2 regions of the Bradyrhizobium sp. CB82 genome follow, and region 2 is predicted to be linked to the other one. Evidence: riboswitches for the same ligand, from Rfam matches in the RefSeq annotation. Region 2 holds a riboswitch; the other holds the start of a gene.
The links. Region 2 has a riboswitch for glycine ahead of QA640_RS38220 (FAD-dependent oxidoreductase). Riboswitches for the same ligand answer to the same signal wherever they lie in the genome.

Region 1 (15,536 bases), 4.5 Mb from region 2:
AGAACACTATTCTCAAGGTCTATGACGGCCGCTTCAAGGACATCTTCCAGGACGTCTTCGACCGCGAGTTCAAGAAGGAGTTCGACGCCAAGGGCCTGACCTACGAGCACCGCCTGATCGACGACATGGTGGCCTCGGCCCTGAAGTGGTCCGGCGGCTACGTCTGGGCCTGTAAGAACTACGACGGCGACGTGCAGTCCGACACGGTCGCGCAGGGTTACGGCTCGCTCGGCCTGATGACCTCGGTCCTGCTCACGCCGGACGGCAAGACGGTGGAAGCCGAAGCCGCCCACGGCACGGTGACCCGCCACTACCGCGAGCACCAGAAGGGCAAGGAGACCTCGACCAACTCGATCGCGTCGATCTTCGCCTGGACCCGTGGCCTCGCCCACCGCGCCAAGCTCGACAACAATCCGGAGCTGGCGAAGTTCGCCAACACGCTGGAGAAGGTCTGCGTCGATACCGTCGAAGACGGCTACATGACCAAGGACCTCGCGCTGCTAGTCGGCGCCGACCAGCGCTGGCTCTCGACCACCGGCTTCCTCGACAAGGTCGCGGACAACCTGGCGAAAGCGCTGGCAGCGTAAGTGCCGTTCGCATTTTCGCCGGACCACGGTTAGACATCATCACGGGCCGCGCCTCAGCGCGGCCCTTCATTTTGACGCCATCGCGGAGCCGGCCATGTCCATCAAGCTCGCCGTTCGCACTTTGCTGCTCTCCGCCCTGATCGGACCGGCCGCAGCCGCGGAGCAGGCACTGCCCGAGGCGATTGCCGCATCCGGCGAGACGGTCGTGCTGAACGTCCACGCCGAGGGCGCGCAGGTCTATGAATGCAAGGCAGGGGCCGACGGCAAGCTCGCCTGGGCCTTCCGCGAGCCGATCGCGACGCTGCTCGTCGACGGCAAGACGATCGGCCGCCACTATGCCGGTCCCAACTGGGAGCATGTCGACGGCAGCGCCGTGGTCGGCAAGGCCATCGGCAACGCGCCAGGCGCTAGCGCAGGCGATATTCCCTGGTTGAAACTCGAGGTCGCCTCACGCCGCGGCAGCGGCGTTCTGACACCCGTCACCACCGTCCAGCGCATCAACACCCATGGTGGCAAGCTCGAGGGTGCTTGCGAGAAGGCCGGCGAGTTCAAAAGCGCGCCCTACTCGGCCGACTACATCTTCCTGCGCAAGGGCTGACCCGGGACTGCCTGGTTAGCCCGCCCCGCCGCCCCCCTCTTTCTTCGCCTGCGCGAGCTCGGCGACCGCGAGATCGCCGGCCTCGCCGAGACGCGCCTCGGCGGTCTTGCGGACGTGAGCAGCGAGCGTCGGCATGCGCTCGATCAGCGCATGAAAGTCCTGCGCGTCGAGCAGCAGAAGCCGCGTCTTCCGCGTCGCGGTGACGGTGCCGCTCCGCTTGGTCCTGTGCAACAGGGCGATCTCGCCGAAGAAAGTGCCGTCGGTCAGCCGGACGTGCTGGTTCGGCAGCGCGATCTCGACCTCGCCCGCCGTGATGAAATACATCGATGATGCGACCTCGCCGCGGCGAACCAGAATCTCGCCCTGCTCGATGGTGCGCGCGCGCAACAGGCGCATGATGTCGGCGATCTCCGATGCCGTGAGATGTGAGAACAACGGCACCCGCGCCAGCATGCCCCAGGTGACGACGAAGTCGCGGCGCTTCACCTCTTCCGCGAAGGCGCTCGAGATGATCGCGACCGGCAGCGCGATCATGGCAAAGCCGCTGATGATGGCGAACACGGAGACGAACTTGCCGAGCGGGGTCACCGGAACGACGTCGCCATATCCCACCGTGCCGAGCGTCACGATCGCCCACCACATCGCCTGCGGGATGGTGCCGAGCTTCTCCGGCTGCACCTCGCGCTCGATGGCGTAGAGGAGCGAAGCGAAGGTGAGCACCACGCCGATCAGGATGACGATGCATCCGATCAATGCGCGCCGTTCGGCATGGACGGCGGCGAGCAGCGAACGCATCGCTGGCGAATAGCGGATCAACTTGAAGAACGGCAGCACGCCGAGCGCCGCCATCGTCGAGTGCCGGCCGGTGGCCAGCACGAACGCTGCAGGGAGGAACGCCATGAGATCGATGATGCCGAGCGCGGAGAAGACGTAGGAGAACCGGTCGGCAAGTGGCGACGCCTTGCGCTGCGTATGGCCGGCGACGGTCCAAAGCCGCGCCGCATATTCCAATGCGAACACGATCACCGCGAGAATGGCGACGCCCGTGAACAGCGCGCCGAATTGAGCGTCCAGATCCGGTACCGAGGCGAGCGTCATCGCCACGACGTCGAGCACGATGACGGCCACGATCACCTGGATGAAGTGCGACCCGGCGGAATAGGCCAGCGGATCGTGCTCCAGCAATTCGTACAAGCGATCCCTCAAATTGGGATCGCGAAGCCCACGTCCTCGCGGAACGAGGCGCACGGCGATCTACGCGCCGACCATGGCTTTTTCGATCGCCGACAGTGCCGCCGCCGCATTGGCGCCGTCGGGCCCGCCGGCCTGCGCCATGTCAGGCCGACCGCCGCCACCCTTGCCGCCGAGCGCTTCGGAGGCGACGCGAACCAGATTAACTGCGTTGAAGCGCGAAGTGAGGTCGGCGGTGACACCAACCACAACGCCGGCCTTGCCGTCCTCGGTGACGCCGACGATCGCGACGACGCCGGAGCCGATCTGCTTCTTGCCGTCGTCGGCAAGGCTCTTGAGATCCTTCATCTCGATGCCCTCGACCGCACGCGCCATCAGTTTGACGTCGCCGACCTCGCGCACGCCTGCGGCTGCGCCATTGCCGGACGACGCAGCGCCGCCCATCGCGAGCTTCTTGCGCGCGTCGGACAATTCACGCTCCAGCTTCTTGCGCTCGTCCATCAGCGCGGTGATGCGCGCCGGCACGTCCTCGAGCGAGGTGCGCAGCTCGGCGGCTGCGGTCTTCGCCAGCGCCATGGTGTCGTTGGCATGCTTGCGTGCATGACGCCCGGTCAGCGCCTCGATACGGCGCACGCCGGAAGCGACCGCGCTCTCGCTTGTCAGCGTGATCAGGCCGATATCGCCGGTGCGCTTGACATGAGTGCCGCCGCAGAGCTCGACCGACCAGCCCATTGCGTTGGCGCCGTGTTCGCGCGCGGTCTTGCCCATCGAGACGACGCGGACCTCGTCGCCATATTTCTCGCCGAACAGCGCACGCGCGCCGGCTTCGCGGGCCTCGTCGACACCCATGATGCGCGTCGTGACCTCGTCATTTTCCAGCACAACGTCATTGGCAATGTCCTCGACGCGGGCGAGCTCCGCCGGCGTGATCGGCTTGGGATGCACGAAGTCGAAACGCAGGCGATCGGGCGCGACCAGCGAGCCGCGCTGAGCGATATGATCGCCCAGTACCTGGCGCAGCGCCTCGTGGAGAAGATGCGTCGCGGAGTGATGGGCGCGGATCGAGGACCGGCGCGCGTGGTCAACTTCGAGCTGGAGCGCGGTGCCGGCCTTAAGCGTCCCCTGCTCCACCGTGCCGATATGCACGAAGAGATCGCCGAGCTTCTTCTGCGTGTCGGTGACACGAAATTTGATCCCGCCCTCGCCGACCATCACGCCGGTATCGCCGACCTGGCCGCCGGACTCCGCATAGAACGGGGTCTGGTTGAGCACGATCGAGCCGGTCTCGCCGGCCTTGAGGCTGTCGGTTTCCTTGCCGTCCTTCACCAGCGCCGCGACGACGCCTTCGGCGCTCTCGGTCTCATAGCCGAGGAATTCGGTGGCCCCCAGCTTTTCGCGCAGCGGGAACCAGATCGCCTCGCTGGCGGCCTCGCCCGAGCCCGCCCAGGACGCACGCGCCTTCTCGCGTTGACGCTCCATCGCATCGGTGAAGGCAGACTGGTCGACGCTGATACCGCGCGACTTTAGCGCGTCCTGTGTGAGATCCAGCGGGAAGCCGTAAGTGTCGTAGAGCGTGAAGGCGACGTCGCCGTCGAACATGTCGCCCTTCTTCAATGACGCGCTCTTCTCGTCGAGGATGGCAAGGCCGCGCGCCAGCGTCTTGCGGAAGCGGGTTTCCTCCAGCCGCAGCGTTTCCTCGATCAGCTTTTCCGCGCGCACCAGCTCGGGATAGGCCTGGCCCATCTCACGCACCAGCGCCCAGACGAGGCGATGCATCAGCGGCTCCTTCGCGCCCAGAAGCTGCGCGTGGCGCATCGCCCGTCGCATGATCCGGCGCAGCACGTAGCCGCGGCCCTCGTTCGAGGGCAGTACGCCATCAGACACAAGGAAGGCCGAGGAGCGGAGGTGATCGGCGATCACCCTGAACGAGGCGACCGTCTGCTCATTCGGTCCGCTACCAAGCGCGGACGCGGTCGCATCGATCAGCTGACGGAAGAGATCGGTCTCGAACACACTGTCGACGCCCTGCAGGATGCAGGCCATGCGCTCCAGCCCCATGCCGGTGTCGATCGAGGGGCGCGGCAACGGCTGGCGCTCCTCCTTCGTCACCTGCTCGAACTGCATGAAGACCAGATTCCAGAATTCGAGGAAGCGATCGCCGTCCTCTTCCGGGCTGCCGGGAGGCCCGCCCCAGATGTGCTCGCCGCGATCGATGAAGATCTCCGAGCAAGGGCCGCACGGACCGGTATCGCCCATCGCCCAGAAATTGTCCGAGGTCGGGATGCGAATGATGCGGTCCTCGGAGAAGCCCGCGATCTTCTTCCACAGGCCGGCCGCCTCGTCGTCGGTGTGATAGACGGTGACGAGCAGCTTGTCCTTCTTCAGCCCGAAATCCTTGGTGATCAGATTCCAGGCGAGCTCGATCGCGCGCTCCTTGAAGTAGTCGCCGAAGGAGAAGTTGCCGAGCATCTCGAAGAAGGTGAGATGGCGCGCGGTGTAGCCGACATTGTCGAGGTCGTTGTGCTTGCCGCCGGCGCGCACGCATTTCTGCGAGGTGGTGGCCCGGTGATAGGGGCGCTTCTCGACGCCCGTGAAGACGTTCTTGAACTGCACCATGCCGGCATTGGTGAACATCAACGTCGGATCGTTGCGCGGCACCAATGGCGAGGACGGCACGATCTCGTGGCCGTTCTTGGCAAAGAAGTTCAGAAAGGTCGACCTGATCTCGTTGACGCCGCTCATGTTCATCCAATCGGGTGCAAGATCCGCCAGAATCCGCCCAAACCTGAAATTAAGGCTGATATCTGCGGGCGATAGCGCTTTTAGACAAGGTGAGCTGCCCTGTCCAGAAACTGTGCAGAGAGATCAGAGGGTTGCCGCAGCCGCGCAATAGGCCGTTGATAGACATTGCGGCCGCGTTGACAGCCTTGGCCAGCCTGTGTTCTGTACCTACATGTAACGTACGGCCACGTCGGGAGAGACCGGCTTTGTTGCCGGCGCCGAAGGAGCAACCGCCCCGGAAACTCTCAGGCAAAGGGACCGTGTGGCTTTGACAGCATCTGGAAAGAGGCGCCGACGGGCATTGAAGCCCGGGTGGCACCCGCCGACGGGATAATACTCTCAGGCACAGCGACAGATGGGGCTTCGACTGGTTTCCCTCGGGGAATTCTCCCCGGGAACCGCGAGGGCCCCTGTGATGCTTGCGTCGGACGACAAGAACTCCCTGAAACGTACCCTTCTTTACGACCTCCATGTCTCCGTGGGCGGCAAGATGGTGCCGTTCGCGGGCTATGAGATGCCGGTGCAGTACCCCGCCGGCGTGCTGAAGGAGCACCTCCATACCCGCAGCAAAGCGGGCCTGTTCGACGTCTCCCATATGGGCCAGATCGCGCTGCGGCCGAAATCCGGGAGGATCGAGGACGCCGCCAGCGCGCTGGAGCGGCTGGTGCCGCAGGATATCGTGGCGATCGCCAAGGGGCGGCAGCGCTATGCTCAGTTCACCAATTTCGACGGCGGCATTCTCGACGATCTGATGGTCGCCAATTTGGGTGATCACCTGTTCCTGGTCGTCAATGCCGCCTGCAAGGCCGAGGACGAGGCACATCTGCGCGCGCATCTCTCCGATGACTGCATCATCGATTCGCTGAACGACCGCGCGCTGATCGCGCTCCAGGGTCCGAAGGCCGAAGCGGCGCTGGCGAAACTTTGTGCAGAGGCACCGGCCATGAAGTTCATGGACGCCGGCCCGCACGAGGTCGCCGGCATCAGGTGCTTCGTCTCGCGCTCCGGCTACACCGGCGAGGACGGTTTCGAGATCTCGGTTCCGGCTGCCGATGCCGAACGCCTCGCCAAGATGCTGCTGGACAATCCGGACGTGCTGCCGATCGGTCTCGGGGCCCGCGACAGCCTGCGGCTGGAAGCCGGGCTCTGCCTCTACGGCCACGACATCGACACCGCCACCACGCCGGTCGAGGCCGCGCTGGAGTGGTCGGTGCAGAAGAGCCGCCGCAGCGGCGGCGCCCGCGCCGGCGGCTTTCCCGGCGCCGAAAAGATTCTCGCCCACTTCGATCACGGCGCATCCCGCCGCCGCGTCGGCCTGCGTGCCGAGGGCCGCGCCCCGGTGCGCGAGGGCGCGCTGCTGTTTGCCGAGAGCGCGGGCGGCGATCCCATTGGAAAGGTCACATCGGGCGGTTTCGGCCCAAGCCTGAGCGCGCCGGTGGCGATGGGCTACGTGCCCATGAGCCTGAGCGCGCTCGGCACAAAGCTCTTCGCCGAGGTGCGCGGCCAGCGCCTGCCGCTCGCAGTCGCTGCCATGCCCTTCGTGAAAAACACCTACAAACGCTGAGGACGAGACAATGACCACTACGCTGTACACCTCCGACCATGAATGGCTCGCCATCGACGGCGACGTCGCCACCGTCGGCATCACCGATTACGCCCAGCAGCAGCTCGGCGACATCGTGTTCGTCGAGCTGCCCAAGGTCGGCCGCGCGCTGAAGAAGACGGAAGCTGCGGCCGTGGTCGAGTCCGTGAAGGCGGCGTCGGACGTCTATGCGCCGATCTCGGGCGAAGTGCTCGAGGTCAACCAGGCGGTCGTCGACGAGCCGGCGCTAGTCAATTCGGAGGCCGCAGGCAAGGCCTGGTTCTTCAAGATCAAAATTGCCGACAAGAGCGAGCTCGGGGGCCTCATGGATGAAGCCGCCTACAAGGCACACACGGCTTAAGGACGATGGAGCAAGCGATGACCGCGCACCGTAAATCCAGCGGCGAAACCGCCGCCAGTTTCGTTCGCCGCCACATCGGCCCCTCAGTGCGCGATGTCACCGCAATGCTCGAAACGGTCGGCGCCAAGAGCGTCGATGCGCTGATGGCGGAGACGCTGCCGGCCTCGATCCGGCAGGCATCTCCGCTCGATCTGGGCAAGCCCCTGACCGAGACCGAGGCGATCGCGCACATGGCCGAGCTCGCAGCCCAAAACCAGGTCTTCACCTCGCTGATCGGCCAAGGCTATTCCGGCACCATCCTGCCCGCGGTGATCCAGCGCAACATTTTGGAAAACCCGGCCTGGTACACGGCGTATACGCCCTACCAGCCCGAGATCAGCCAGGGCCGGCTGGAGGCGCTGTTCAACTTCCAGACCATGATCTGCGACCTCACCGGGCTCGACGTCGCCAACGCCTCGCTGCTCGATGAAGCGACCGCCGCGGCCGAAGCCATGGCGCTCGCCGAGCGGCACTCGCAGGTGAAAGCGCAAGCCTTCTTCGTCGACAAGGACGTGCATCCGCAGACGCTCGCGGTGATGCGCACCCGCGCAGAGCCCTTGGGCTGGAACCTGATCGTCGGCGATCCCCTCAGTGATCTCGACAAGACAGACGTGCTTGGTGCACTGCTGCAATATCCCGGCAGCTCGGGCGCGGTGCGCGACCTGCGGCCGGCCATTGCGACGCTGCGCGCCAAGGGCGCCCTTGCGATCGTTGCCGCCGATCTGCTGGCGCTGACGCTGCTGGCCTCGCCCGGCGAGCTCGGCGCAGATATCGCGATCGGCTCGGCACAGCGTTTTGGCGTGCCGATGGGCTATGGCGGCCCGCACGCAGCCTACATGGCGGTGCGCGATGCGCTGAAGCGGTCGCTGCCCGGCCGCATCGTCGGCCTGTCCGTGGACTCGCGTGGTGCACCCGCCTATCGCCTCGCGCTCCAGACCCGCGAGCAGCATATCCGCCGTGAGAAAGCGACCTCCAACATCTGCACCGCGCAGGTGCTGCTCGCCGTGATCGCCTCGATGTATGCGGTCTATCATGGCCCTGAAGGCCTCTCGCAGATCGCACGCATGGTGCATCGCCGCACCGCCGTGCTGGCCGCGGGTCTGCGCAAGCTCGGCTTCGCGCCACGTTCCGAACACTTCTTCGATACAGTCAGCGTGGACGTTGGTACGAAGCGTGACGAGATCATCGCGCGCGCCACGGCCGAGACAATCAATCTCGGCCTCGGCAGCGACGGCCTGCGCATCGCGCTGGACGAGACCACGACCCCGGCCACCATCGAGGCGGTCTGGCGCGCGTTCGGAGGCAAGCTCGCTTATGCCGAGATCGACGCGACCACGCGCGAGGCGCTGCCCGAGGCGTTGAAGCGGACCACCGGCTTCCTCACCCATCCGGTGTTCCATGCGCATCGCTCGGAAACCGAGATGCTGCGCTACATGCGCAAGCTCAGCGATCGCGACCTCGCGCTCGACCGCGCGATGATCCCGCTCGGCTCGTGCACCATGAAGCTCAACGCGACCACCGAGATGATGCCGCTGACCTGGCCGGAGTTTTCCAGCCTGCATCCATTTGCCCCGCGCGGGCAGGCGGTGGGCTATCATGCGCTGTTCGCACGGCTTGAAAAATGGCTGTGCGACATCACCGGCTACGACGCGATCTCGCTCCAGCCGAATTCGGGCGCGCAAGGCGAATATGCCGGCCTGCTTGCGATCCGCGGCTATCACGCGGCACGTGGCGAGAGCCATCGCAAGGTGTGCCTGATCCCCTCCTCCGCCCACGGCACCAACCCGGCCTCCGCCGCGATGGTCGGCATGGAGGTGGTGGTCGTCGCCTGCGAGAAGAATGGCGACGTCGACGTCAATGACCTCCGCGCCAAGGCCGAAAAGCATTCGGACGATCTCGCCGCGGTGATGATCACCTATCCCTCGACGCATGGCGTATTCGAGGAGCACATCAGCGAGATCTGCGACATCGTGCATGGCCATGGCGGCCAGGTCTATCTCGACGGCGCAAACCTGAACGCGCAGGTCGGCCTGTCACGGCCCGGCGACTACGGCGCCGATGTCAGCCACCTCAATTTGCACAAGACGTTCTGTATCCCGCATGGCGGCGGCGGTCCGGGCATGGGCCCGATCGGCGTAAAAGCGCACCTTGCGCCGTTCCTGCCAAGTCATCCGGAGATTCGTCATCCCGCGCCCCACGCGGACGCGGCGGTTGGCCCGGTGTCGGCAGCAGCGTTCGGCTCGGCCTCGATCCTGACCATCTCCTACATCTACATCCTGATGATGGGCGGCGAAGGCTTGAAGCGCGCGACCGAGATCGCAATCCTCAACGCCAACTACGTCGCGGCGCGTTTGGATGCGTATTTCCCAGTGCTCTACAAGAACGCGAAGGGCCGCGTCGCGCACGAATGCATCATCGATCCGCGCCCGCTGAAAACGACGAGCGGCGTCACCGTCGACGACATCGCCAAGCGCCTGATCGACTACGGCTTCCATGCTCCGACTATGAGCTTCCCGGTCCCGGGCACGCTGATGATCGAGCCGACCGAGTCGGAATCAAAGGCCGAGCTCGATCGCTTCTGCGACGCCATGATCGCGATCCGGAAGGAGATCGCCGAGGTCGAGAGCGGCCGCTTCAAGATCGAGGCATCACCGCTGCGCAACGCGCCGCACACCGTGCACGACATCGCCGATGACGATTGGAAGCGCGCCTACAGCCGCAGCGAAGGTTGCTTCCCCGCCGGCACCTCGCGCACCGACAAATACTGGTGCCCGGTGGGCCGCGTCGACAACGTCTATGGCGACCGTAACCTCGTGTGCACCTGCCCGCCGGTGAGCGACTACGCGCAGGCTGCGGAGTGAGGCCAACGGCTTAACGAAACGGGCGCCGAAGACGTCGGCAACTCAACGTCCTCAGCGCCCGCTCCTCGCGAAACTTTACCTGCGCGAGCCCTACTCCTCCGTCGGCTCCTCGCCGTCGGCGTCGCGCTCGGGATTGCCAGCTAAAATTTGCTCGGCAATCAGGCCGGAGTTTTGCCGGATCGCGGTCTCGATCTTGGCGGTGACGTCCGGGTTGGCCTTCAGGAACGCTTTGGAGTTCTCGCGGCCCTGGCCGAGGCGCTGGCTGTCATAGGAGAACCAGGCGCCAGACTTTTCGACGATGCCGGCCTTGACACCGAGATCGAGGATTTCGCCCATCTTGGACACGCCCTCGCCGTACATGATGTCGAACTCGACCTGCTTGAAGGGCGGTGCCAGCTTGTTCTTCACCACCTTCACGCGCGTGGTGTTGCCGACGACCTCGTCGCGCTCCTTGATCGCGCCGATGCGACGGATGTCGAGGCGGACCGAGGCGTAGAACTTCAGCGCGTTACCGCCGGTCGTGGTTTCCGGCGAGCCGTACATCACGCCGATCTTCATGCGGATCTGGTTGATGAAGATCACCATGGTGTTGGATTTGTTGATGGAGGCCGTCAGCTTGCGCAGCGCCTGGCTCATCAACCGCGCCTGGAGACCGGGCAGCGATTCCCCCATCTCGCCTTCGAGTTCGGCCTTCGGCACGAGTGCCGCGACCGAATCGATCACCATCACGTCCACCGCGCCCGAACGCACCAGCGTGTCGCAGATTTCCAGCGCCTGCTCGCCGGTATCGGGCTGGGAGATCAGGAGGTCGTCGATGTTGACGCCGAGCTTGCGCGCATAGACCGGATCGAGCGCGTGCTCCGCGTCGATGAAGGCGCAGATGCCGCCCTTCTTCTGCGCTTCCGCCACCGTGTGCAGTGCCAGCGTCGTTTTGCCTGAGGATTCCGGCCCGTAGATCTCGACGATGCGCCCCTTGGGCAGGCCGCCGATGCCGAGCGCGATATCAAGCCCGAGCGAGCCGGACGACACCGCCTCGATGTCCATCGAACGGTCGCTTTTGCCGAGCTTCATCACCGAGCCCTTGCCGAACTGGCGCTCGATCTGAGAGAGCGCGGCAGCCAAGGCTTTACTCTTGTCCATGGAAGATCCTTCGACGATACGCAGGGCAGTAGCGGACATTTGGTCGTGCTCCTTATGGCGGGGATTCGGCGTCGCGACAAACGGTTGGCGAAGCAGGTCGGCGATAAAAGTAACGTACACCGTTTGTTCCAGGTTCGCAATATGTTCTTTTGCGCTTCGACGGTACTGTCCGCATTTAACCCTCTGTGTACTAATTTGAATTCGGCAGTGTCCTAATTTGTTCGTCAGCTGCCACAACCTGTTCATCCACCAGATGGATTAGGCGTAAGAGGTGGGCAATTGGTGCCATCCCGGCGGGGCGCCGAACCGCTCAGGGTGGAGACGGTTTCGGGTTCACACCAAAATCCGTGAAAACAACCCCATGCAAAGGAGCCGGGCCAATTGTGATCCACGTGACGCCAAGGTGATTTCGACAGCCTTTTAGCCCGTTTATCGCCGGGCGCCGATCGAGGAACGGTGGAAAGATGTCTTCGGCTGTCTTCAGGATTGCGCTGTCGCTGACAAACTTTCGATCCGGCCACCAGTCTCGTGCTCCCAAGACCACGACTGAAGGGGCTGGCAGGCCGCCGCAATGTCGCTCGCTCTCATGGTCCAAAACTGAGGACGGCGGCGAGCAAGGCCGCACCGCCTAAAGCATGATCCGGAAAAGTGTGAAGCGGTTTTCCCTCGCGACAAGCGCGGAAACGCGTTTGCGCGGAGATCATGCACAAACAACAACCTCTAAAGCGCGATGACGATTCATCCCAGTCTCATCGCGCTTTAGCGGCCTCTGTCTCTCCGCGCGTGCCGGCCTACAGCACGGCCAGCAGAATGAGCCCCACGACCAACACGACAAAACCCATCGCCGTCGCAGCGGCGAATGATCGCTCTACGTTATCCATATGCCACCCCCTGATCGGCGGGCCACGTTCCCCCATGGCGTCGCCGAACTCGCAGAGTCTCCTCAATCGCTGTGTCGTAATTTCTGCGAGTGGGTGTCGGAATTGGGACGGGATTCGTCCTTGAGATGGCAAGGCGACCCAGCCGCAATCTGGGCTTGAAGAGTCAATCGCCCACTTCTGCCTGTAAGCTCCTTGTAAGCTGCGCGGGTTAACTTTGCTTGGCTACGGTGTTGCAGCCCAGCACCTCAGCCTCCAATAACCTTCTGCCCCGCCCGGCTCTCCCCGGCGGGGCTTTTTTTGTTCGCTGTCCCGCAATCAGCATCATCCGGAAAAGTGTGAAGCGGTTTTGCGCGTCCGCTGCACCGAGAAGGATCTGATCGCGGCCGCCGCCACGACAGGCAGCATCGCGGCCCAGGAGATCAGCCAGGACAGTAGCCAGTGTTTGAGGACGTCGGGCACCGCGGTTGCGGGCAGGCTCGCAATGGCGGCGGCGGCGATCAGGCAAGTCGGGCGGTGGATCGCGCCGAACATGAAATGGCTGTAGCAACCGGAAATGCCGAGCAAGAGGCGCTTTTGTCTTTCGACCCGACACGGGCGAAGCAAGGCACTTGCCGCGGCCTCATCTCGCCCCGCGAGGCGATCCGGGTGCTAGCGGCGGCCCGGCGGATGGCTCGCCGCCGCAGCCAGGCGGCGGCAGTTTCGACAGTCCCTCGAAGCGCCAGAAGGTGATCTGGCTCGTCTCGCCGCATCGCTCGCAAGCTAGCCTCTCCTCGCCGAGGCTGTAACGCCCGCGCCCGAAGACGGCAGGCGATGCCGGCTGCCTGCAATGCGGACAGACCAGCGAAAAGTTTCGCGCAGCCCAGCGCAACATGAGATTCCGAAGCCAGCCCACTTTACGAGGTCGAGTTTCTTACGAGGTCAAGTCAGGTACCATATCGTGAAACCTAGCGGTGTCATGTGTGTTCAAACATTGCAATGGGCGTTCATGCCGCATGTCGTTCGTTGACATGTCGCTCGCGGAACCCGTGGTTCTCCGGCCATGAACAAAGTTCCTGCCCCGGCCGCCGCACCCGGTCAATTCGGATAGTTGGTCCGCCCACCGTCCCGGTCGTGCATCTGAAGGATGCGCACAAAATCTGCCATGCTCGAACGATCGTCCCCTTCGCTTGCGCGCAGATTGTAGCCGTTTGTCTCGGCCCGGTCGCGTTGCCAGACCCACTTGAGGAGGTCGACGATCAGTTTCATGGAATCCGAACGCGTTGCCGGGTCGCCGGGTGTTGAGCCGAATGGTTTTGGATAAATCCTTGCCGAGCCAATGCACGGTCGGCCGGCTGGTTCCCTTAGCCCTGCCGAAATTTTGCGTTGCACCATTCGAGGCCAGCATATTTCGCAACACCTCATCGCCGGGTTTCGCACCGTACGGAAGGATTTGTTTGCATTATCCATGGCTTAGCGGCAAATTTGATGCACCGGGGGAATATTATGACGTTCAACATGTTATGTTAACCAACGGTGAATCGTGGAGGTAGGCCATGAATCACAGGGGCATCGAGTTCACTGTGGCCAAGACGGCGATACAAGGCGTCTGGCAGTGGCAATTCCGTATCGGTGAAACGGTCAAGACCGGCAAGACCGAGACCAGGATCGATCTCCTTGCCATCCGTCGCGTGCAACTGCGCATCGACCGGGAACTCAAGGCCATGGATCGCAAGACGGCTTGAGCTGGTCGCCCTTGTCAGCGAGATCCGCCGTGCCCGTGTGGCTGCGGGGTAATAAGCATTGTCTATAAAACTTTGCTGCTGACGAATCCCGTAGAGTTCCGGAGTTGATCTACCTGCGGTTTGGGATTGCACTGCGCGCCTACATGGCCTCGGGACGCGGCCATTACGCGATCGGTGCCAGCCATGCCGCTCTATTTCTTCCGGATCCGGAACGGGCGCTATTCGGGCTCATCCGAGCAGGCCTCCGAATTTTCCGACCGCGATGCCGCATGGAAGGAAATGACCCATGTCTGCGCCGACATGGCCGCCGGTATCGCCCGCAAGCTGCAAGAGAATTCCGAATGGCACATGGAGCTCCTGGACGAGGCCAAGCAACCCGTCTTCCGGATTCGGATCGTCGCGGAATCCTTTGATTAGAGCATGATCCGGAAAAGTGTGAAGCGGTTTTCCCTCGCGACAAACGCGGAACGCGTTTGGGCGGAGATCGTGCGCAAACAACAACCTAAAGCGCGATGACGATTCATCCTAATCTCATCGCGCTTTAGTCGCCAAGGTCAGCCGCGTCTGGTCGCCCTGCCCTCGGGCTTCCCGGCCGCCTCGCTGGCCGCCTCGCGCTGGCGCTTCCGCCGCAAATCGCTGGCGCGAACGAAGCGCGCCCCGACGTGTTCGCCATTGCGCCAGGTCAGCATGCAGATGCGGATCACCTCGCCGCCGGTCGTGAACGACAGGCCGAACACTTTCGGTACCGGCAGCGCACCGACGTCGATGGAAACGCCGTCGTCGGAGACATCGACGATCGTGCATTCGATCCACGGCGCATCGGGCGCAGGAATCAGAAATCCGGGCCTATAGAGATCGACCCGCACATGTCTGCGGGCGCCGAGGTCTTTGCGGTGCCGGGCCATGGCTCTCCCCTGGGAGAGGAGAGCCTAAACCGCAAAGCTTTGAACGGGGTTTCCGAAAAAGACTAAAAGTTGCTGCAAGCTGAAGGTCGGTCCAAAGCGGGCGGCCCTGGACCATGATCCCGTCCCGAAGGGCCGCGTCGGGGCAAGCTGCGAAGCGGTTTTCCCTTGCGACAAACGCGGAGCGCGTTTGCGCAGAGATCATGCTCAAACAACAACCTGAGACGTGATGACGATTGTTCCCAATCTCATCGCGATCTAGTCGGCGCTCGGCAGCCTCCGCATCGTGAACTCGATGTCGCCGCCAGGCAGTTCGCGCCAGCTTTCGACCTCACTCATATAGCCGGCCTTGGGATAGCGGGCGAAGAAGGCCTGCGCCTTCGCCCTCGCCGCCTCGCGCGGCAATGTGAAGGTCTCGCGCAAATAGCCGTCGCCCGCCTTGCGCCGGCGCGCCATCCGGTCGGCAAGATCCCGCGGGCGAAATACCATGTCGCAGCTCCTTCACCCCTACCGCCCCCTTGAATATAGGGACACCGGAGAGCGAAGAGGAGTCCGGCGGACAGGGACGGTCAATTGGCGGTTGGAGCGGTCTTGGTCTTCTTGGTCGCAGCAGAGGCTTTTGGCGCGGCAGCCTTGGGGGGATCGGCGCGCATGCCGCCCCAGGGATCGTTGGCCGCCTTGGCGTCCGGAATCTTCTTCAGCGTCTCCTTGTAGCGCTGGTCGCGCTCAGCGTCGGCCGCCTTCTCGTCATCGGTCTTGCCTGGCGCATCCTCCATCATATTGATGTGGGGCATTGCATTTTGCGCGTAAACCGGCCCGGCAAGCACCGCCAGCAGCGCCGCCACACGGGAAACCTTCATCACGTCACTCCTTAGTCATCGATGGTCGGTCC
Region 2 (15,536 bases):
ACATCGCCGCATAGATATCGCTAATCGGTATCCCAGGCCTCACGGCGCCTACACCAACCTCCGTCGCCTCCCAAACGAGCTTATAGGCATCCACCGTGTTCTGATCGGGCACTCCAAAAGCGAAGTGCCTGTTAAAATCACTGAAATAGAAGTTGAACAAAAACCCTTGATCTATGAACAGCAGATCGTCACGCGAGAGAATCTTATCTGTCGGAACTCCAAAGCAGCGAGTATAGCCCCCACGTCCTGAATTACAATTGATCTTGAGCGTTTTGTCTACGCCAAGGAGAAAGCATTCGAGCTCATAAAGGCGACAAACCTCTCGCTCAGTCATACCTTGGCGCAATTTTGGCGCCAGCTTGTCAAACACTACCGATGCAATCCCGTTCACCGTGCGCATTCGTTCAATTTCAGCGGGCGACTTGATCATACGCAATGGGGTGAAGATTGGATCCGAGGCATCAACGAATGTGCGAGGCTGGATGGCATCAACGACGCGCAGAAAATCGCCAACAGGCATACCGAGCCTGCTCTCGGCTCCGAGTTCCGTCCCTATCTTTGCGGTGGTTGGCAGATCGTTCAACGCTTTAGCAAGCGTGGAAACGCCCTCATCCTTCGGGTTAGGACCGGCCCAAGTACGATAATTCTTTACCCAGGTGGTTTGACCGTAAAATTCGTCAAATGAGCCTGGAACGATCCCTACGGCTTCACCAGACAAGGGGATGAGAAGGAACCGCGGCCTGGTGGTCGAACTTGGTGTGGTGCTGATATCATCAACAAAATAACGCCAGTTATGTTCGGACGTCACAAGCAACGCGTCGAAGCCATACCTTTTCATCAACCGTCGCGCGTGCTCAACTCGGTTTTCATATTCTGTTCTGTCAAAGGGTACATAGGGGATCGTGGTAATCGCGGCGTGATCTAGAATGGTCATCATTCTCTCCAATGGGCGGTATACTGGGCAGCAACGGTACAAAACTTCAATCGACATCTTCTGACGAACGCTTACTGGCGGGCCATCAGGATTCTTCTCTGGGCGGCCCGCACACTTCATGTGGAGCCACGGATAAGCTGTGCCGACAAGCCGCAGCCACAGTCGATTATAACGACGACAGAGCGAGCAGCTTCATCGTCCGTTGATCGTCGAGCAGCTTCATCGTCCGTTGATCGTAATGCATCTTACTCCGCCCAGGCAAACTGCGTTGTCGTTTCTTCGTTGCGCTTACGCAGTTATCACTAGCGATGAAGTCTCTGCTCAGATGCAGTCGACCGGTCAAACCACATGACAGGTCACCGCTGGGTCCCAGCCATAATCCTCACCATACAGTAGATAGAGTAAACCGAGGTAAGCGCTTGTCTTACGCGGTTTTCGGCAGATTCCGCAGTATTTCTGCGACTTCTTGGGTAACGACGCTGAAAACCGGCGAAGACATTTTCGCCTTAACCGTGCCATCCCTCGGCGAACGACGACTCTGAAGTATAGCGGTATTGCATGCCGAAATATGCCTGAAAGGATCGACCGGTCTGACGATGGCGCGTGGGAGAGAGAGATCAGCCAGCAAATGGCGATCTCCGCCGAAGGCGGCAACTCCCCAAGGAAACTCTCAGGCCCAGGACCGCACGCCTAGGACAATCTGGATAGAGGCGCCAGTGTGGCGCCCACCGAAGGGGACCGTAATCACCAAAGGTTAGCGGAGTAAGCTCTCAGGTGCAGGACAGATTTGGGGCGGAGCTATCGCGCCGTTCACGCTTGCCTTGGAGCACCTAATGAAACCGATCGTCGTTATTGGATCCGGAATTACCGGAGCTACCACTACTTACGCGCTCGCTGCTCGCGATTACACAGTTACAGTATTTGACCGCCATCGTTATCTCGCAATGGAGACCTCGTTTGCGAATGGGGGACAATTGTCGGCAAGTAACGCTGAGGTTTGGAATAGCCTAGGCACCATCCTGAAGGGTTTGAAGTGGATGATGCGAAAGGATGCACCACTGTTTCTGAACCCGAGTCCAAGCTTGTACTTGGTTGGCTGAGTTTGTCGCTCAAACCCGTCACCACCGTCGCAACACGATCGAAACGACCAGATTGGCTATCGCTGCGCGGCAGCATCTTTTTGACATTGCCCATCGCGAGAGCATAGCTTTTGATTTGGAGCAGCGGGGTATTCTACATGTCTCTTCAAGCAAGCCCGAGTTTGACACGGCTGCTCGTGTGAACCAGCTTCTTGGTGGAGGGAGGGTTGGACCGCTGTCCTGTAACTCTGTCCGAAATGCGCGTGATAGAGCCAACTTTGCAGAATAAATATTATGCTGGATTCTTCACGCCGTCAGATTCGACCGGAGATATGAAGTGGACCCTATGCTGAGGACCACTGGGTCCGGTTTCCTAAGTGGAGCTTCTGCCGTTCGTTCTTCCCAATAACTTTACGCTACTCTTGCTTGCTGCTGTTGTGGCTGTGGGGATGTGGGCAACGCCCAGCGTTGTCCAAGCTTCTCGCTTGCGAGAAGCGTCATATCCACAGCCTCTTCGCCGAATGCGCCGGTGACACCGGCCCGCCAGACCGCCATCGGCGCGCGGTTTTCCAGCGCCTGATGAGGGCGCTGGAAATTGTAAAACTCGATCCATCGGGCGATTCCGGCTTTGGCCTCGTGGCCATCCGAATAACCCTTGAGATAGATGTCCTCGTATTTGAGCGAGCGCCATAGCCGCTCGATGAACACGTTGTCCATCCAGCGCCCGCGACCGTCCATCGAGATCCGGACGCCAGTGTCGGCCAGCGTGCCGGTGAAGGCGGCGCTGGTGAACTGGCTGCCCCGGTCGGTATTGAAGATCTCGGGCCGGCCGAAGCGCGCCAAGGCCTCTTCGAGCGCAGACACGCAGAACGATGTGTCCATCGTGTTCGACAGGCGCCAGGCCAGCACCGCACGGCTCGCCCAATCGATGATCGCCACCAGATACAGAAAGCCCTGGCCGATCGGCACATAGGTGATATCGGCCGCCCACACTTGATTCGGCCGGTCGATCACCATCTGGCGCAGGAGATACGGGAAGATCTTGTGTCCCCGCGCCGGCTTGGTGGTTCTGGGCTTTGGTCCCAGCGCCGCGATGCCCATCTTGCGCAACAACCGCTGCACGCGCTTGCGATTGATGCGACAGCCTTCGCCATTGAGCATCGCCGCCATCCGCCGCGAGCCCAGGAACGGCCAGGCCGTGAACAGTTGGTCGATCCGCCGCATCAGCTCAAGCTCGTTGTCATTGGCCGGCCGCGGCGGCCGATAGACGCTCGATCGCGCAACGCTCAGCAGTTGGCATTGCCGGCGGATCGATAGACTCTCATGATCGCGCTGAAGCAATCCTCGGCGATCCGGCGCGCTCATCTTCCGGACCTCCTGGCTAAGAAATCTCGTTCGACCGTCAATTGTCCGATCTTGGCGTGGAGCTTCTCGACCTCCAGTTCGTGGGCCGCCTCGCCATCCCGACCAGCGCCCGCGTCGAACGCCCGAACCGCTTGATCCTGAAGCTGCTTCTTCCACGCATAAATCTGGTTCACATGAACCTGGTAGCGCTGCGCCAGATCCGTCACCGTTGATTGTTCCCGCAACGCCTCCAAGGCAATCCTTGCCTTCAGCGCCGCATCGATTTTCCGTCTTGTCTTCTTCATGATCCGCTCCGTTTATCAAAACGGAACGGCATCCGCACCACCTAAGCCGCCGGTCCAAAATCCGGGATCCACTTCAGTACGTTTCTTTTGCCTCGCCTCTAGCCTAGACCCTATGTTTGCCTTCTGAGGTGACGGGCGGCCCGCCCCGCGGCAAGCTCCTATCGAGGGTTGCGCCGGATGGTCCGGCGCCGAGCCTCAAGCATGGGGAGCGGGCCTGATGAACGATAGCATTTTCGTGGGGCTGGATGTGCACAAGGCGACGATTTCGGTTGCAGTGGCCGAAGCGATGCGCGGCGGGGAAGTTCGTAACTTGGGGATCATCCCTAATCGCGCCGATCAAATCGCCAAGCTGGCGAAGAAGCTTGGCAAGCGTGACCGGCAGGTAAGTTTTTGTTACGAAGCCGGACCCTGCGGATATGGCCTGCATAGACAACTGACGGGACCGGGACACAACTGCATCGTGGTGGCTCCCTCGCTGATCCCGATGAAAGCCGGCGATCGGGTAAAAACCGACCGGCGCGATGCGGCGATGCTGGCCAAGCTGCACCGGAGCGACCAACTGACAGCCGTGTGGGTTCCGGATGCAGCGCATGAGGCCATGCGCGACTTGGTGAGAGCCCGCGCCACGGCGATGCGTGTGCTCGGCAAGGCGCGGCAGCATCTCCAAGGCTTCCTGCTGCGACATGGGCGCATCTATGCCGGGAAGAGGGGGTGGACTCTGGCTTATCGTCGCTGGCTCACCACGGTGCGCTTCGATCACCCGGCGAGCCAAATCGTTCTGCAGGACTACATTCATGCCGTAACCGACGCTGAGGCCCGCGTGGACTGCTTGACCAAGCGGATCGAGGAGCTGGCGCCACAATGGTCGATGACGCCAATCGTAGAGGCCGTGCAGGCCATGCGCGGCATCGCCTTCATCGTTGCTGTAACCGTGGTTGCCGAGGTTGGCGACTTCTCTCGCTTTGACAATCCTCGCCAGTTGATGGCCTTTCTCGGCCTCGTGCCGTCGGAGTATTCGAGCGGCGCAACCATCCGACGCGGCAACATCACCAAGGCTGGCAATGCTCTGGCCAGGCGGGCTCTGATTGAGGGGGCATGGACCTATCGCATGCAGGCCCGCGTCAGTCGCAAGCTCCATGACCGTAACGAGCGCCTGCCTGAAGTTATCCGCGATATCGCCTGGAAGGCCCAGGTCAGGCTATGCGCTCGCTATCGCCGCTTGTCGGCGGCCGGCAAACCCAAGGTGATCGTCACCACCGCCATTGCACGTGAGATGGTCGGCTTCCTGTGGGCGATCACTCGTCAAGTACAACTCGGGCCGGCCGCCTGAAGAGCGCTGCTCGACCATATCGGTGCCCAGGGCAGGAGTCAGGGCGCGGTGGGGAATCCTCGTGGCCTGCTATGAGCCGGCATTGCCGACGCTCGCCCTCTAGACCGAGGCAGCCCCAAGACGAAACCACGGTCATGCGGTAGCCAACCCGCGCATGAGAGCTTGATCAACCGTCGTCTTTGGCCCTGCCTCCTACCGTGGGCACCTTCGAAGTCCAGCGTCCGGGCGCTCAGCCGGAAGCAGCTCCGCTTGATCGAGTCCCTTGACAGCAAACATGAGAGAGCAGGCTGTTGAAGAACTCAGCCGCGTTCGCACACGAATGCTGAATCGTCGCCATTGTGGATGCAGAAGTGGCCGACGCGCGACCGCAGGACGGATCAATCTCGTCGTGTCCTTCCCATGAGAACTAGGCGCAGGTCGATCCGTCGCGGGTGCCGTAGCGCATGTCCAGGAAGCCCTTGAGAGCCCCAAAGGCGATTTCGCCATCGGACTTGCGCTGGAAGGTGAGACGCGCCTCTTCGACAAGATCGAGGAAGTCGCTGTCCCAGACGTCCATCTCGACGATGCGCCAGCGGCCGACAAAGGCCTTAGCCCGCATTTTTCACAGCGTTGAGGCGCATCGGGGCGCGAATCAGCGAAAGTTCTTTTGCGAGAAGGACTTTGCGATGATTCAAGGAATGCCCCGATGCCAACAGAGTGTAGCGCAGAGCAGTTTGATTTTGGAAGGGTTGAAGGTCGGGCTGTGGAAGCGGCCTTTGATGCTGGCCTGGTGACGTCGGATGCCGGAGCGCTGCTGCTGGGCGCGACGGATCGGGCGATCGATCTGGTGGGTCGCTTTGCGGATTGCTTTCGCGATCATCGTCGTCAGGACCTGATCGAGCATGCGGTCGGCACGTTGATCGGGCAGCGGGTCTTCGGCATCGCGCTCGGCTATGAAGATCTCAACGATCATGACGAATTGCGGCACGATCCGCTGATGGCGGTGCTTTCGGGCAAGCTTGCGGCCCGGCGCGGGGACTGCGCACCGGTGGCCGGCAAGTCGACGCTGAACCGGCTGGAGCTGAGCCAAAGCGAACCTTCACGCTATCACAAGATCGCCCATGACACGGCGGCGATCGAGGCACTTCCGGTGACGCTGTTCCTGGAGGCGCACACGCGACCGCCGGCGCAGATCATCCTCGATCTCGATGCCACCGACGACCCGCTGCACGGGCATCAGGAGGGGCGCTTCTTCCACGGCTATTACGACTGCTACTGCTATCTGCCGCTGTACGTGTTCTGCGGCCGGCATCTGTTGGCGGCCAAGCTGCGCCCCTCCGACATCGACGCGAGCGCGGGCAGCATCGCGGAGGTCGAGCGGCTTGTCCGGCAGATCCGCGCCCGCTGGCCGTTCGTGCGCATCGTGCTGCGGGCGGACTCGGGCTTTGCGCGCGAGGCGCTGATGGCGTGGTGCGAGCACAACCGCGTGGACTATCTGTTCGGGCTCGCCCGCAACACGCGCCTGGTCGCCACGATCGCAGACGAACTGGCAACGGCTCAAGCTGCGGCCGAGAAGACCGGCCGCCCGGCGCGCCGCTTCAAGGACTTCCAGTGGAGCACGCTCGACACCTGGAGCCGAAGGCGCCGCGTCGTCGCCAAGGCGGAGTGGACGCAGGGCGAGGCCAATCCGCGCTTCGTCGTCACCTCGCTCAAGCGCAGCGAGGCGGGCGCGCGACAGCTCTATGAGGACATCTACTGCGCCCGCGGCGAGATGGAGAACCGCATCAAGGAGTGTCAGCTCGACCTTTACGCCGACCGCACTTCCGCAGCGACCATGCGCGCCAATCAGCTCAGGCTGTGGTTCGCCTCGATGGCCTATGTGCTGATCTGTGCCCTGCGGCGCATCGGCCTGGCTGAAACCACCTTTGCGGATGCCACCTGCGGCACCATCCGCCTCAAGCTCCTCAAGATCGGGGCCCTGGTGCGCATCAGCGTCCGCCGCATCAAGATTGCCATGGCCTCGGCCTGCCCAGCCGCCCAACAGTGGAGCATCGCCGCGCGCCGCCTGGCTGAAGCCGCCCGAGCCCGCGCCTCGCCGGCCTGACACGCGAAGCTGCGACGCGCTCAATCGGCGGCATCGTCACCAAGGCCCAACGGAGACACTCAAAACCAAATCGCTATCAGCGCCTTCGGCGCCATGGTCCTTATCGTCTTCCGCCGATCCACCTCTCCTTCGTCAAAGAGCAATTGGCCATGTGAGAAATGCGGGCCAGTGGTTTATCACAGTGGTTTTGACTCTTTGGAGGTCGTTGGATAGGCGCGGCGGAGTTTGGCGCGGGCTTTGTCGGTTGTGAACATCCACTTGATGCGTTGTCGGGTTTTATTTCGCGGCCGTTGCCATGCAGCGATCTCGTTTCGGAGCCTTTTGGGGTCGTCGATGCGACGGCCGAGACATTGACGCTGCAGCACGCTGATCTCGCACTCGACCATGTTGAGCCAACTTGCGTGTTTCGGGGTGTAGTGGAATTCGAGGCGGCGCAGGATGCGACGGGCCTCGGCAGGCGCAAATGCTTGATACAGCGCGCCGGCGGTATGAATCGACAGATTGTCCTGAACGACACGGATGCAGGCGGCGTCGGGATAATGGATGTCGACGAGTTCACGCATGCAGTGCGCGTAGTCCACGTCGGCGCGGCGGTCTGTAACCTTGACGTTGCGCCAGCCACGATGCGGGTCGAAGGTAACGAAGAGATTGACGGTGCCGTTGCGGCGGTACTCGTAATCGTAGCGCTCGCGCTGTCCCGGCTCGGCTGGAATCGGCTGACGGACCTCGCCGATGAGCTGGACGGGGGTCTCGTCGAAGCAGACCAGCGGCCGGACGGGATCCGGCGCCTCGGCGTAGAGGTCGAGCACGTCCTCCATGCGGGCGACGTATTCGCCATCGACATGGGGGATGCACCACATGTCCCTGCGCCATGGCTTGAGGTCGTTCTCGGCCAGCCGGCGACGCACGGTCTCGCCCGACAGGCTGTCATGATCGGTGAGCTTGACGATCGTGTCGGCCAGCAGCGTCAGCGTCCACCCGCCGAAACCGACATGCAGCGCCATTTCCGCGTCAGCCCGCCCTCAGTCCACCAGATGATCGTCACCCTCGAACGAAACGGCTTCATTCGCCGTCAGCCCGGTGTTCCCCGGAGCATCGAGATTCTTTTGCCACCCGAAAACTTGCCCATCCTCGAATGGCTCGGCATCAAAACGTCGAAATCACTGTGATGAACTACTAGTGGTTCCGGCGAAGCGTCACGTTGCCCGTGAACTCGAGGCGCGCTGGAATAGCGCATTGGAGCGGGTTGCCGAGCTTGAGGGGCGGATCAAGGAGCTGCGCGCCGCATCGGCGGAAAGTCCCAAGATCGACCGCGCCTTGCTTTTGCAACCGCGGGTTTGGAATGCACCGTCCAGGGACACGCACCAAGCGGCGGCTGGCTCACATCGTGGTCCGAAAGATCGTTTGCAATCTCGATGAAAACACCAATGAGGCGGTTCTGCTCATCCACTGGACCGGCGGCCGGCAAACGGAAGTTCGTGTTGCTCGCGTTGAGACGTGCCGATATCCCGGCGATATGGCAACCACTGCCGTTGACGCACTTCGCAAACGCGCTGGTCATTGGCCTGATCGAGAGCTCGCGTGTCGCTCAATCGGATGCCCTGCAAGACTGGCGACGGCGAGACCTGTTCGCGTGCGGGAAATGCGCGAACGCTTGGGCTTGCCGACGATCCCGCATCATCCGACGGCAAAATGATGAGCCTTGCGAAGGCTGCGGCACACTTTGGAATTTGCGTCCGATCAGCAAAGAACCTCGTTCTGAAGGGCGTCCGCAACGCAAGCAATCAAGGGCTCGCAATGGTTGGTTCCTGTCGAAGCGCTGAGTTCGGAAGCAGTACGCATAGCGCTGCAGCGCGTGATCGAACGTCGGCCGAAAAACTACGTTGATTGCCAATACGATAGGATGATCCGTCTGCCCGGAATCTGACTAAGGGACGTACAATGAAACGAGCTGTGGAAAGTTGCTCAAGCTATTCTTCCGAATTCAGTCAGACCTGACCTGTTCCTACACGCTTGCTCCACTGGAGTTAGATCGCGGCCCAACGAACGAGGTTGGCTGGAGAGGCGATGAAGACGGCGACCTGGCTCGCAATCATAGGATCTTCAAAGCGGCGATCCCCAATTGGAAAAGAAAGCATAAGCGCTGTTCGCGGAGGGCTGGCGCCCCGTATCAAAGAATAGCATTGAGGCCGCTACTATATGTTGCTCAACATAGTGACGGGTACAAGCAGCTCTATCTGGCCGGGCGCCAGCCCGGACCGATCCGGGAAGCGGCGTGTTGGGTCCATGCGCGGCGCCCATTCTTCGCCATGGCCGATATCGAGGAGAATGCGCGTCGCAAGGCCAGCGGCAAGAAGGAGATCCCGCTCTCGCGAGCGCCCGCGCGATCGCCACACGCTGTTGTTGGCCACCAGAGAGCTCGACAGGGTATGCGTCACATTTGTGCGCAAGGCCGACACGGTCGAGCAGTTCACGACCGGCCGCTTCGGCTTGCATCCGGTCCACCTTGAGTACTTGGGTCGGAGCCTCGATAACGTTTTCCAGAGCCGTCTTGTGCGGAAACAGGTTGAACCGCTGAAATACCATGCCATTGAACTGCTCTTTGTTGCGGCTTGTTGATCGGGTATCCTCGTGTCGGCTCCCGGAGCGCGAGGTCGCACGACAGCGACTTGCGACGTGACCCTATTGTTCACGTAGTAAATACTCTCTGCCGCATACATAATCTCGAAAATTGGATCACGCTAGCCAGCGACGTCCACTTCACCATGCCGATAAATTCATTGCCGATCGGCGGCAGGATAACGCGCATCGCTTGAGGCAGGATTATTCGGCGCAATGCTTGAAGACGATGCATTCCGATCGCGCTGGCGGCTTCATATTGCCCATCATTGACAGATAGCAGTCCGGCGCGCACCACTTCCGATGTATATGCCCCCTGGTTGATCCCCAGTCCAAGCAATGCCGCAAAAAATGGCGTCATCACATCCACCGTGCGCCACTCGAACAATCCTGGAATCCCGATGGTTGGAAACACCAGCGCAAGATTGAACCACAACAGCAGCTGCAGCAATGAAGGATGCCGCGAAAGAACCACACATAGGCAAGCGCCGCCCAATTGATTATCAGACTGGCCGAAGACTACATGATCGCAACGGCCACGCCTATTGCAATATCAGCGACATTGCCAGCACTGCCGGCAAGACCGTGTTGCCGAGTCCGATCAGGATGGTCCTCGCCGTGAGGTATTGCCCCGTAACAGACCACTCGATCTGCCCATGAGCGAACACCAGAATGATCCACAAAGCTACCGCAGCGCCAAATATCTGCCCACATGCCTCCGACGCACATGCTCGAATTGGGACAATTCTTCTGTGTGACCGCCCTGATCGTTTTCACTAACCGGCCACTTACTTCGAGCAACATACTACGTCCCTAGTTAGCCGCCTGATCTATCATTCGGTCAATGTCAAGCAGGTTCGCCTCGCCGCTCACGCACTCACGTAGCGCGCTGACCGACCGGATCACGGGTTGGTGAGTTTATATTGCCCTCAGGCTGAACTACTTCAAATTCGCTCAATCTGCGGCCCGAATCCTGCGATGAATTAGGCGGGCACGACGCTTTCTCTGTCTGAGGCATCAGTCAAGCGTCCGCAAATTGGAGCGCCTTCAGTTTCCTGGACACTTTGTTTCTCATACACGAACTTCGAATGACCTCAGTCGCCGCCAAAGTTGGCACCATCGCAGAAGTCAGATACTCTTTGATCGCTCGACCCGCAACCTGCGGTTGGAAGTCTCTTGTCGCCTCAATGGCGTCGGCCCCAATCAAGCTCGCATTGACCGAGACTCCTTCACCACCGAGCAGCCGTTCATCGATGCAGCAGCGCAAGACACTCTCGAGCATGCGATGGAAGAGATTGCTCTTCCGGACTGCGATGCCTGTTCTTGGAAACTCGAGTGATCCGACGTCCCATTGAGACCGAGCCGGCAGAGCCAACTTGATCACTTGATCACTTGATCACTTGAAGCTCCATTGTGGCATGAGGAATTTACTTTGCCGCCTCGTTGTCCACCAATTCCATCATCCTCACCGCCTTTAGCGTGAACGGGCGCGCTTGCAGCGCGCCAGTGATGTGCTCATGCGTCACGTCTTACTGCTCGAGCGTCTTGCCCAAAGCGACGCATGACAGCGCCCCCTTGCGCACCAGTTTCAACACGCCCACGGCTAGACCATGAGCCGCATGCAGCAGTGGATAGTGGATGCTGAGCTTGCCGACACGCAAGCGCCCTTTGGAAATCGGCTGCGAGCAACTTTCGTCCGAATATACCAACAAGCTCGCGGACAAGTCTCAACGCACATTTTTGCTTGCAAGGCGAGATCGCGCCGAGATCGTCTCGGCCGGGCAAGGGCCGTTCCGTACCACAGGAACGGCCGCCTTAGTCAGTCGGCAACCTGCGCGCTACATTCAAACGTTCGGACACGAGAGAACCTCACGAGCTCCGAGCAGCGAAGAACTTTATTTAGCCAGCACTGTCTGGACCAGGTTCACCCAATAGCCGATACCGTAGGGGAGAGCTTCGTCATTGAAATCATAGGCTGGGTGGTGCAGACCTGCGGTCGGTCCATTACCGAGGAAAATGAAAGAACCGGGACGCGCCTCAAGCATATAGGCGAAATCCTCCGCCCCCATGGTCACTCTCATCTTGTCGTCGACGGAGGCGGCTCCCACGAGATTACGAGCCGCCCTGATCGCCAGATCGGTCTGCTCCGTATGGTTAAAGGTGACCGGGGCGGATCGATAGTACCTGAACTCGACGTCCGCGCCAAATCCGCGCGCAATACCTTGGGCGCATGCCAGGATCTGTCGTTCGGCGAAGTCACGCAGGCAGGGTGAGAGAGTCCTTACGGTGCCGGACATTTCAACATCATCCGGAATGATGTTGTAAGCTTGAGCTGCGTTCAGCTTTGTGACGGAAATTACGAGGGAGTCTATTGGATTTGTGTTGCGCGAGACCACAGTTTGAAGACCGACAATGATTTGCGCCGCAATGACTACTGGATCGAGTGTCTCATGCGGCTTGGCCGCGTGCCCCCCCTTCCCCTTCACGACAATGTCGAAGTCGTCTTGCGAGGCCATGATCGGGCCATCGCAAATACCGAACTTACCAATCTCTATGCCCGGCCTGTTGTGCATTCCAAAAACCTGTGAGATGCCGAAACGGTCCATGATCCCCTCCTGAACCATCCGTTGACCGCCAGATGGCGCCACTACTTCTTCCGCCGGCTGAAAGATCAAGGCAACGGAGCCCCTGAAGTTGCGCGTAGACGCAAGGTATTTCGCCGCGGCCAGCAACATGGCCGTATGACCGTCATGCCCGCATGCGTGCATTTTGTCGGCAATCTTCGACGACCAAGGTTTTTTTGACGCTTCAAGGATCGGTAAAGCGTCCATATCCGCTCTCAATCCGATCGTCGGTCCTTCTCCCCCTTCGCCCTGTATCAATGCCACTATGCCGGTTTCAGCTATCCCCGTTTCGATATGGTTGATACCGAATGACGCGAGCTTTTCGGCTACGAACTTCGCAGTGTTATGTAGCTGATAGTCGAGCTCTGGATTTTCATGGAGATAGCGGCGCCAAGCGGTCGCCTCACGCTGCAGATCCCGGAAGTTTTCGACGCTGTACATGTAAGACTCCAGCTTACGAATCAAGTACAATAAAGTGTTTCCAGTGTACGACCGAGTATTTGCGCACCGTGCTCCGTCACTAGGATGTCGTGGCCCACCGCTTTCGGCTAATAAATGATCCGCATGTGCGATTCCGGTCTCGAGCATGCCTGGTCGCAGCTGCCTCCCATCTCAGGTTACCGCGTTCCATCCAGTTGATAGCAACTGGTGTCGCACCAGGTTTGACCACGGCAAGTGTCGAGGACCTCTACCCACAAAGCATGCGGAGATTCGGCCTCACGACACGGACCAGTGACGACGCGCTGGACCAGCCCTGCTGTCATACCCAAGTTTCGAGCCCACGATTTCCATCATCATACAAGCCCATAGCGCTGAAGGACATCGGCACACACTTCGGCAAGGTCATCTTTCTGGGTATAGGAGACGATCTCGTCGATGCAGCTATCGCGCGAACGGTCGACACTTCACGCTCTCGCACAACATAGGTCCGCGGTCGCCCTGGCAGGAGGATCAGCGGGAACGAGGCAAAATGCGCCCCACCCCCATCATCTCCGGCGAGATACCTGAGATGATTAAGTGCAGTGACCAGAAGTGCGTCAAGGCCGGCACGCAGCACCGCCGCAAGCACCATTTCGTGCGGGCTCTCGTACCCTGATCTCAGGAATGGGATACTCGTTTGAGGAATCGCTGGATATGTCCTGGCCATATGCCACGTTAGACCTGCCCTCGCGTTGGTGTCGTGTTTTTTTTGGATAAAGACGCAGCATTGCTGCGCTCCGGCAGACGATCGCGCGCGAAAGTAGCAAAATGTCGAGGGCAACGATCGCCACAAGCTACGTAATCATACCGAAAGGGAATTACAGCTAATTCTGCCGACCAAATGTGGACGGCCAAGGCCGAGAACATGATCTATGCATCTGCTGCTGATGGCGCGAATACCACAGAACCTGTCAGCACGTGACGGCGCGAACATGACGGCCGTCACCTCTGTGATGACGGCTTTTGTTCTGCACGAGAACAATGGGGGCGGTACGCATCGACTCTGAACCGCCCCGGGTTTGCCGGAGGCTCCAACTCCTGAGAGGATGGAGCCATGACAAGCAAGACGACGAACAAGTTTTCACCTGAGGTTCGGGCCCGTGCGGTTCGGATGGTTCTGGATCACGCGAGCGAGCACCCGTCGCGCTGGGCGGCGGTGACCTCGATTGCGGCCAAGATCGGCTGCACAGTCAAGAAGGCCGAGATCGACAGTGGGCAGCGTGCCGGCGTTCCGACCGACATGGCCGAGAAGCTGAAGGCCCTGGAACGGGAGAACCGCGAGCTGCGGCAGGCCAATGAGATCCTGCGCAAGGCAAGCGCCTATTTTGCGATGGCGGAGCTCGACCGCCGGTCCAAGCGATGATCGCCTTCATCGATGATCATCGTGGGGCGCATGGGGTCGAGCCGATTTGCAAGGTCTTGCCGATCGCCCCCTTGACCTACCACGCCCATGTGGACAAGCGGCGCGATCCGGCCAAGCTGTCGGCGCGCGCCAGGCAAGATGCCGCCCTGAAGATCGAACTCCGACGCGTCTTCGATCAGAACTTCCGCGTCTACGGCGTGCGCAAGGTCTGGCGACAGCTCAAACGCGAAGGCTTCGACGTTGCCCGTTGCACAGTGTCGCGACTGATGCGACATGGGTTTGCAAGGGGTGATCCGCGGCAAATCCGTTAAGACCACGATCAGCGACAAGGCTGCGCCATGCCCGCAGGATCACGTCGACCGCCACTTCAAGGCACCACGACCGAATGCCCTTTGGCTCTCCGACTTCACCTATGGTGCGCCTCGCCCCACAGTTGGGGAAGCGTATGACTGGAATGCAAAAGAGAAAGGAGAAAACAATGACTTTTCCTCTGCTGTGCGGGGACATGAGCCCAAGCGGCGGTGACCTGTCGTCAACTGGCAGGGTGACGTAGCCCGCAGGTAAAGGGGATTGAGGCGAAGCCGTTAAGCCGAGATGGTCCCCGCGGCTGAAGTATTGGAAGGTTGAGGAACACGAACCGGTTCACCCGCATCTGAGGGCTGAAATGTCGCCTCCGTCTACACGACTTAACAGGTGGAATGCTGATGATGCTCCCGGACAGATAGGACGGCCGGCATCCGAACGCGGGCCCAGATGTAAGGACGCTCGCGAGGGGTCATGGGGAGAACGCAGCCAGAGCATGGCATCGGCATCGACTTGCGGAAAGCAAGGGAAAAGTCTGCGACCGGCAGCCTCACCAATACGATGACGTCCAGCATATGAACGAGGGAGGGCATGATGGAATGCCCAGGATGCTTTGCGTCGCAAGGGAGTTGACCCTGATGTCCACCATGCTGGCGGAGTTTCCGTAGTAGTCCGCGGCAGGGAAAGCCTGCCACATGGCGAAGGGGAACAGTTCGAACTGCTTGGAGTGCAAACTACCCGACCGTATGAGGTGAAGACCTTTGATAATCAGTGAAATGCAGCACAAGATTGCGACATGGGCCGAGAGCGATCCGAACCGAAGGTTCGATCGCCTCCTTATCGGGAATGGCTTGCCGAGGCCGCTCGGATTGTTCTGGCGTCAAGTGGCGCACGAACACCGGGCATCGACGGAATAGATAAGCAACGATTGCAGGTCAGATGGATCAGCATCTGGATGAACTGCGGAAAAGCCTGCTGGACGAGAGTTATCGCCCCCAGCCGGTGAAGCGAATCTATATCCCGAAAACCAATGGCAAGCTACGCCCACTGGGTATTCCGACTCTGACGGATC

Region 1: linked by a shared signal. The riboswitch ahead of gcvT (glycine cleavage system aminomethyltransferase GcvT) and the one ahead of QA640_RS38220 (FAD-dependent oxidoreductase) in region 2 are both predicted to bind glycine.

What each region holds. Positions count from the first base shown of each region.
Region 1 is NZ_CP121650.1:3,423,682-3,439,217, reverse strand. It holds gene QA640_RS16405 (NADP-dependent isocitrate dehydrogenase) at 1-587, shown strand, start outside; gene QA640_RS16400 (DUF3455 domain-containing protein) at 682-1,185, shown strand; gene QA640_RS16395 (cyclic nucleotide-gated ion channel) at 1,201-2,433, opposite strand; gene alaS (alanine--tRNA ligase) at 2,440-5,118, opposite strand; glycine riboswitch at 5,339-5,427, shown strand; gene gcvT (glycine cleavage system aminomethyltransferase GcvT) at 5,573-6,721, shown strand; gene gcvH (glycine cleavage system protein GcvH) at 6,732-7,100, shown strand; gene gcvP (aminomethyl-transferring glycine dehydrogenase) at 7,118-10,000, shown strand; gene recA (recombinase RecA) at 10,091-11,179, opposite strand; gene QA640_RS16365 (DUF2798 domain-containing protein) at 12,343-12,552, opposite strand; gene QA640_RS16360 (hypothetical protein) at 13,096-13,266, opposite strand; gene QA640_RS16355 (hypothetical protein) at 13,554-13,742, shown strand; gene QA640_RS16350 (hypothetical protein) at 13,926-14,159, shown strand; gene QA640_RS16345 (hypothetical protein) at 14,297-14,647, opposite strand; gene QA640_RS16340 (hypothetical protein) at 14,903-15,133, opposite strand; gene QA640_RS16335 (hypothetical protein) at 15,214-15,504, opposite strand.
Region 2 is NZ_CP121650.1:7,950,126-7,965,661, forward strand. It holds gene QA640_RS38215 (Xaa-Pro peptidase family protein) at 1-934, opposite strand, end outside; glycine riboswitch at 1,529-1,629, shown strand; glycine riboswitch at 1,632-1,722, shown strand; partial or broken gene QA640_RS38220 (FAD-dependent oxidoreductase) at 1,768-2,348, shown strand; partial or broken gene QA640_RS38225 (IS3 family transposase) at 2,569-3,662, opposite strand; gene QA640_RS38230 (IS110 family transposase) at 3,880-4,992, shown strand; partial or broken gene QA640_RS38235 (hypothetical protein) at 5,292-5,590, opposite strand; gene QA640_RS38240 (IS1380 family transposase) at 5,678-7,075, shown strand; partial or broken gene QA640_RS38245 (IS630 family transposase) at 7,252-8,052, opposite strand; gene QA640_RS38250 (helix-turn-helix domain-containing protein) at 8,005-8,244, shown strand; partial or broken gene QA640_RS38255 (ATP-binding cassette domain-containing protein) at 9,449-9,664, opposite strand; partial or broken gene QA640_RS38260 (amino acid ABC transporter permease) at 9,754-10,421, opposite strand; gene QA640_RS38265 (M20 aminoacylase family protein) at 11,590-12,759, opposite strand; gene QA640_RS38270 (hypothetical protein) at 13,289-13,414, shown strand; partial or broken gene QA640_RS38275 (IS3 family transposase) at 13,853-14,575, shown strand; AL1L pseudoknot at 14,116-14,232, shown strand; partial or broken gene ltrA (group II intron reverse transcriptase/maturase) at 15,226-15,536, shown strand, end outside.